Regions from separate parts of the Paenibacillus glufosinatiresistens genome, predicted to be linked through region 1. Evidence: riboswitches for the same ligand, from Rfam matches in the RefSeq annotation. Region 1 holds a riboswitch; the other holds the start of a gene.
The links. Region 1 has a riboswitch for cyclic di-AMP ahead of RBI05_RS18165 (C40 family peptidase). Riboswitches for the same ligand answer to the same signal wherever they lie in the genome.
Positions count from the first base shown of each region.

Region 1 (3,714 bases):
TGGACCTGGAAGCATGGAAGTATGGGGGCAGCAGCGGTTATACCCAAAATGTCTACATCCGCGGAAAACTCCTGCTCAAAGACATGGAGCGGGAAATGGGAACAGCCAAGATGGACGCGGTTCTATCCGCCTATGCGCGCAAATACCGGTTCCGTCATCCCTCCACCGCCGACTTTCAGAAGACGGTCGAGAAGGTAACCGGCTCCTCGTGGCAGGCCTACTTCGATCGTTACGTCTACAGCGGCGGCGTCCCGGACTTTGCCGTCGACCGCATACGGATCGTCCGGGAACCGGCCAAGGGCGCCTCGGTCCTGTACCGGTCGGAGGTCACCCTCTCCAACGCCGGCTCGCTGTACGGCAGAGTCAAGGTCCGGTTCACCTTCGCGGACGGCAGGAGCATTCTTAAAGATTGGGACGGATACAGCAGAGGAACGGTCTTTAAGCTGACTTACCCTTCCCCGCTCCTCTCGGCCGAGATTGATCCGGAACACGAGATCCTGCTGGAGAACGCGCATGTCAACAATTTCCGAAGAGCGGAACTTCCCGCAGCCTCCGTCTCCCGCTGGACGATGGGTGTGGCGCAAGGAATCGAGGCCCTGCTCGGCATTCTGTCATGGTGAGGTGAGCGCACATGAGAACCTGGATCAAATGCGGCTGGCGAAGCACCAAAGAACAGACTTATATTCTCATTCTTCTCTTTCTGTACCGGCTGTTGTGGGGCTACTTTCTGTACGGGTTCCTCCGGTCGGCAATTGTCCCCCTGCTCCTGCGCTATCCGGCTGCTGAAGCCGGAGGAACAACGATGGGACGAGTGCTGTTCTATCTCGAAGGCCGCCTGCGGCTGGAGGGGAGCCCGGATGTCCGCCGCTGGCTCCTGATTCTTGCCCTCCTGCTTCTGACTAGGCTGCTGATCTCTTCCTTCATCCGGGCAGGGCTGCTGCACGAACTGAGGCAGGAGAGTCTGGGAGAACGTGGTCTGTTCTTCTTTCCGGGCATGCGCAAATACGGCCTGCCGATTCTGCTCTTCAGCATGGCCGAATGGGCCTTCGCCCTGCTTCCGCTGTACTGGATCATTCCGCAAGCCCGAGGAACGCTCTTCGCCGCCTATTTTGACTCTTCCCGCCTGTGGGGGCTGCTCCCCCTTCTTGCGCCCTGGCTGCTCTATCTGTTCATCCTTCGGCTCATCTGGCTCTATCTGGAGTTCGGCTACGTCGGCGGCCGGGTCCTCTCCTCGCTGGGCCATGTGCTCCGCTATTTCATTCCCGCAGCCTCGCTCCGGCTGCTCATCGGCGCAGGAGGCGCGCTGACCGCCGCGCTCTGCGCAGCCTCCGGGTATCTTCTTCCCGGCTTGCCCGCCCTGCTCATTCGCCAGGCTGCGCCGTTGCCGGCAACCTTGTTCGCTCTATGGGGGATCGCTGCGCAATATCATCATTGGCGTGCCCGGCAGGAGGGAATTTCTGACTGAACTTATGCCCCCATTTCTTCCGGTAACAGCGAACAGAAGAGAAACAAATGTTCTACTCTTCCAAAGAGTTCATTCTTCTGACACAGAAGAGGGGCTCTTTTTGTCGATTTTCGGCACACCAAAGTTTGCAAAAGAGTAATGCCTCTGCTAAAATGAGGACATCAGTTGGTAACAAGTTTGTAATCTTTCAAAGCCGGTTCGTCACTTTTGCCGGTTGTCGTACCGTTGGATGCCATAACAAGGTGCATAACAAGCCAAATTCCCGGGCACCGGGGAGCGGGGGAACCATTTGTTGGGTGAATTGATCTCGTAACAGAGGGATCATAGGGGACCTTCAACCGAATCCTTAAGCTAACCACGCAGGCATTGGAAGGAGCTCTAACGTTTTGAATAAGGCACAATTTCGCAAAAAACTCGCAGCAGCGACGCTGGGACTTGTGGTTGTTTTCACATCATTGGGATCCGGAAGCGCTTTCGCCGACTCCAAAATGGACAGCGTTATTGCCAAAACGATCGGTGTATCTTATAAAGTAGGCGGCTCTACCACCGCCGGATTTGATTGTTCGGGATTTACCAAGTATGTATACAAGAAGCTGGGACTTAACCTTCCTCGAACTTCCAGAGAACAATACAAAATGGGCACAACGGTTTCCCGCAGCAATCTGCGGTCCGGTGACCTTGTCTTCTTCAACACGACGGGGAGCGGCGTCTCGCATGTTGGCATTTATGTCGGCAACGGCAAATTTGCGCAGTCTTCGTCTTCACGCGGCGTGAATATCAGCTCGCTGAGCCAGTCCTACTGGTCCAAACGTTATGTCGGCGCCAAACGCGTCATGAGTTCCACTGCATTCAAGGCCGTCGCTTACGATTGATTATCGTTTCTACATCCATTTAGCTGCTTATTCGCTTTCTGTGGCCCGAGTCTGCTGCTCCCCAGCATTTCGGGCCTTCTTATTGTTCATTAACCCTTTTTCTTCCTGGTGAAACAGTTCTCTCTCTCTTATTCTCCGATTTCTTCAAATTTTTTTGAGGTAACCTTTATGTAGGGAAAAAAAGGCGCTATAAAGCGTTTTTTTGCAATGAAAGCGCTACATAAAGTTCACAAACCGGAGTCTAGAGTGATTGCCAACCGTCTTCAGGTTTGTTACAATGATGCCAGTGAGTTTTTAGTAACATTTTTGTAATGATTGTTTCCCCTTTTTTATACGTTTTTGTCACGATTGCCGGCAAGACATCATACATACTGTGCCGAATTCCCCGTATTACTGGGGGAGCGGGGGAACCACGTTGGGTGAATTGACCTCCTATTCACAGAGGGGTCATAGGGGACCTTCAACCGAATCCTTAAGCTAACCTCGCAGGCCTTGGAAGGAGTTTAATCTCTTTGAAGAAGAAATTCGCAGCAGCATTTCTCAGCATGTCCATTGCACTTACGCTCGGAGCAGGAAGCGCATTCGCCGATTCCAAGATCGACAAGGTGATCGACAAGGCCATTGGAACGAAGTATTCTTCCGGCGGCACCTCGACCAGCGGGTTTGATTGTTCCGGATTCACGATGTATGTGTTCAACAAGATCGGCATTGATCTTCCGCACCAGTCGGGTTCCCAATATCAGCTTGGCGACGCGGTAGCGAAGAGCGATCTCAGACCTGGCGACCTCGTGTTCTTCAACACGACGGGACGGGGTGTCTCCCATGTCGGCATTTACGTGGGCGAAGGCCGTTTTGCACACGCTTCTTCCAGCAAGGGCGTTACCATCAGCTCCCTGGGCGACAGCTACTATGTGAACCGTTACGTTGGAGCCAAGCGGGTACTGAGCACGACAGCCTACAAGTCGGTAGCCGTCGATTCCGAAGATAACGACGACGTGCAATAAGCCCGTGTCGAAGTAGGACTTTCACCATCCCTCCTGCCGTTCCGGCAGGGGGGATTTTTTGTCCCTCTTACCCTTTTTATACCCCTGCTTCCGAAAGATAAACCCGAATTGCCGGCCCGCTTGATATTTTTTTCGGTTCTGCTGCCGCGGCGGCTCTATCCTTCCGTCCGGTATGTCATAATAAGCAGGAGCAACGCTACAGGAAAGGGGAGTATGACCTTTGATCCATTCATCCGAGCTTTACCGCGCTCTTCCGATGGATGTTGCGCATGCCCGCGAAATCTGCGGCTGGCAGTATGAGCCCCCCTATAACATATACGGCTGGCTGCCCTGGGATCAGCTTGAAGCGCTCGGCGTCGAGTTCGGCGATCCT
Region 1 is NZ_JAVFHT010000026.1:15,988-19,701, reverse strand. Features, by position in the region: gene RBI05_RS18175 (M1 family metallopeptidase) at 1-620, shown strand, start outside; gene RBI05_RS18170 (hypothetical protein) at 632-1,465, shown strand; cyclic di-AMP (ydaO/yuaA leader) riboswitch at 1,708-1,846, shown strand; gene RBI05_RS18165 (C40 family peptidase) at 1,852-2,337, shown strand; cyclic di-AMP (ydaO/yuaA leader) riboswitch at 2,702-2,844, shown strand; gene RBI05_RS18160 (C40 family peptidase) at 2,850-3,341, shown strand; gene RBI05_RS18155 (GNAT family N-acetyltransferase) at 3,598-3,714, shown strand, end outside.

Region 2 (3,714 bases), on a different contig from region 1:
CTCAATTGTGTCCGCCTTGACGGCCCGCTTGACCGCCACCGTGTCGCTTCGGCCTTCCACCACTATGACTTCTTTGATCATCATCTATCAGGCATCCCTTATTGATAAAAAGTTATAGCCTCCCGCAACTTCCCGCGGAATAAATCCGTCGGATATAACAAAAAGAAGGGTTCGCTCCCCTTCTTTTTGGCTAAAGAATTGTATAGGCGAGAGCTTAACTCACTATAGCGTAAGTCCCGCTTTTTTGCAAAAACCGTCCCACCTCACTGCCGTCAGTTCAGCTCGGGTTTGACCGGTCCGATCACATACACCGTACGTGACTTGCGTCCGAAATTCCGTGCATGGCTCAATGAATCGTAGTAGACGTCGATCTTGTTGCCTTTGATGGCACCGCCCGTATCCTCTGCGCGGCGGAATCCCAGACCTTCAATGTACACCCACCAGCCAATCGGAATGATATTCGGATCGACCGCAATGGTCCGTCCCTCGGTTACCCGCGTCCCCGAAGCCGTCCGTGTGCCAATGCCCGGCTCTTCGGAAGAGTAGGCCGTCATGGAGACATTCTTGATTACCCGTTTATAATCGAAATTCACGCCGGATTTCTTGGCCGTTCCTCCGCTTGAGGTAGTTTTGGCCTTGGTTGTGGTGGCTTTGGCTTTGGCAGCGACAGCTGGCTTGGGAATCGGCTTCGCCTTGGTGCCGACGGCAATAACTTTGTCTTTCGTTACCGTCTGAACCTCTTTGCCGACCATGACCATCGAAGCGAGCTGACCATCCTGATAGGTCTTCTCGATATGCTGGATCATGACTCCCGGTTTGCCTGCTTGTGCCACACGCACGTCACCCACATAGAGGGAAGGGTCCGCCGTCTTGATGACCCGGAACGGCAAGTTCTGCGTCCGCTGCACGACTTGCTTCGTGATACGGACGACCTTGACATCCAGACGATTGGCGGAAATTGCGGTGTCGGTCGAAGGAAATACTTTGTCATGCTCGCCCAGGTTTACCCCGAGCTTGGTTAATGCGGTGCCGAGGTGATCCTCGGTCGTATATACGGTCTTCGTCTTGCCGCCTTCGGTCAGGCTGATCTGATGCGCCCGGTCGATGGCGATACGGTCACCGTTCTTCAATTCGTCGCTTACCGAGGCCGACAATTGGTCATGCGGCGATACCGTAATTCCGGCTTCCGCCAGAATGTCGCCAAGAAGCGTCTTGCGCGTCTCCAGCGTCCGGATCTCTCCGTCGACAACAACTGTAATTTGCTTAATGCTGCTGCCGCCGGTCAAGAACACGATCAACAGCACCACCGCGGCAGATGCGGCTCCTGCGAGCAGCAGGATGCGAATATGGCTCTGAATCCATTGTACTGCGTTCGGCCTGCTGGATGTCTGCGAATCATGGGTCATCTCTGGTTGAATTGCGCCCATACTCTCCATCCTCCTTGCATAGCTTCCGGCCGCGAACTTCTCTCTTTGATGACTGTCACGGCGTTCGCGTGAAGCTACATGAGATTGTCACAGGATACGCGGTAGATCAGAAGCATGCGTCTCCCGTTCACCGATCGGCTGCCCGGCACTCGTATTTATCCGGCGGATACTGTAAAAATTCAAACAAAAAAAGCCTGGAAAGAGACTCTAACAGAGGACTCTTCCGTGGCTTTTCCAAGGCCGGATCAGGGACTTGTGCACGAGGTTTCCTCTCTTACTTGCGCTTACGGGGTTAGCTGTCGGGTTCGGACGAAAGAGAGACGCCCTATCTCAGGTCATCCGCTCATGGCGAATGCCCTCAAATTCACCCCAAAGACCACGAAAAGAAATCAAATACTGTTCTGCAGACGCGTCCGACGATGGCTTATGTACGACCGGGATACGGCAGATCAATATCGGTTCCCCCGTTCTCCGTGACGGAGACTCAGCGAGACGATCGGTGAATCAACGGCTGACCAGCAGCTCGTTGTACTGAAAAGATGATATCCTGTTTTAATGCAGATTGTAAAGCGCACTTCAACCACGTTTACAAACATAAAAGGTTAAATATTTGTAATAAACAGTGGTTTCTTCGTTAAAAAAGTTTAATCCTTCGAGAATGCTCCCTTTTTCACCCCTTTTCCTCCGGATTTCGCTGGATACCAAATCGTTCCAGCGCGTTCGCATACGTTTTTTTAGCTAATTCTTCCAAATGTAAGCCCTTTATTTCAGCCGCCGCTTCTGCCACCAACCTGACATGAGCACTCTCATTCCGCTTACCGCGGAAGGGGTGAGGCGTCAGATAGGGGGAGTCCGTTTCGATCAGCAGCCGGTCCATCGGCGTCTCCTTCAAGACCTCTTTCGGAACCCTTGCATTCTTGAATGTAACCGGTCCCCCAAAAGACAAGTGGAAGCCCATGTGAAGGCATTGTTTGGCCGTCTCCCAGCTCCCCGAGAAGGAGTGCATGACGCCGCCAACCTCCGATGCTTTTTCCTCGCGGAGAATTTTAACAATATCCTCATGGGCATCGCGATTATGGATGACAATCGGCATGTTCAATTCCCGGGCCAGTCCGATCTGACGGCGTAAAAGCGCCTGCTGCACATCCTTCGGCGATGTATCCCAATAATAATCCAGCCCGATTTCGCCGATAGCGACGACTTTGGGATGGGCGCATAGGGAAGCGATCCATTCCAGGTCGCCTTCGCGGAAATCAATGGCATCCACCGGATGCCAGCCTATGGCGGCATAAATGCTGTCATACTTCTCGGTCAGGCTCATCGTGGTCGGGATGGTCTCACGGTTGAAGCCGATATTGATCATTCGGGTGACCCCGGATTCGAAGGCCCGGGCTATAGTCTCCTCCCGGTCGCCGTCGAACTGCGGCGCATCCAGATGGGTATGCGTGTCGAATAATTCCATGGGTTCAGGCTCCTCTCCTTCTGTCTACAATCGTTCAAATATGGCGCGCACATTCCCGGGAAGATGCGGGAGCAGTGGCATGAGCTTATCTTGCGGGACATATAAATGATAGCGGCCCCGGTGAATGCCGCTGATCGAGCGGACAATATCCGATACTTCCGAAATTTCACGCAGCCGTTCCTGGCGGTCCAGCAGCAAAATCTGCTTCCCGTGAAAGCCCTCTCCGGGACGGAATACATCATAGGGCAGATCGGTAGGGAAATCAATTTCCAGGTCATATTCCGGGTGAAGTCCCGCTTCCCGGAAGCAGCGGCGAATCTCGTCGATTGTCTCCATATCCAGACTTTCCATTTCTACATACTTATACAATCTACGGTGGATGAACCGGTTACAGAGATCGCTTAGCAGCTCATCCTTCTCCCGGGTCCACTGCATAAAGGCCGTCTGTACCAGCGCTTCATCCAGCAGCAAATACTGCCGGACACTGATTTCATCCTCGAATAAATCGGACAACGGTTCAATCATGAAGCGAAACGGGTAACCATTCGTATACAGTTCTTTCGCCCGGCGAAAAATTTGGCGCAGAATAATCTCCGAGCTTCGGGTGACCGGATGAAAGTACACCTGCCAGTACATCTGATAGCGGGACATTAAATAATCCTCGATCGCATGCATCCCGGACTCCTTCACTACAACGCGACCGTTGTAAGGCCGCAGCACCCGGAGAATCCGGTCGATGTCAATCGTACCGTAATTAACCCCTGTATAGTAGGCGTCCCGAAGCAAATAATCCATCCGGTCTGCATCCAGTGGACTGGAGACCAG
Region 2 is NZ_JAVFHT010000021.1:10,202-13,915, reverse strand. Features, by position in the region: gene rnmV (ribonuclease M5) at 1-81, opposite strand, end outside; gene RBI05_RS16910 (ubiquitin-like domain-containing protein) at 273-1,427, opposite strand; cyclic di-AMP (ydaO/yuaA leader) riboswitch at 1,694-1,927, opposite strand; gene RBI05_RS16905 (TatD family hydrolase) at 2,098-2,889, opposite strand; gene RBI05_RS16900 (HD domain-containing protein) at 2,914-3,714, opposite strand, start outside.
Region 2: linked by a shared signal. The riboswitch ahead of RBI05_RS16910 (ubiquitin-like domain-containing protein) and the one ahead of RBI05_RS18165 (C40 family peptidase) in region 1 are both predicted to bind cyclic di-AMP.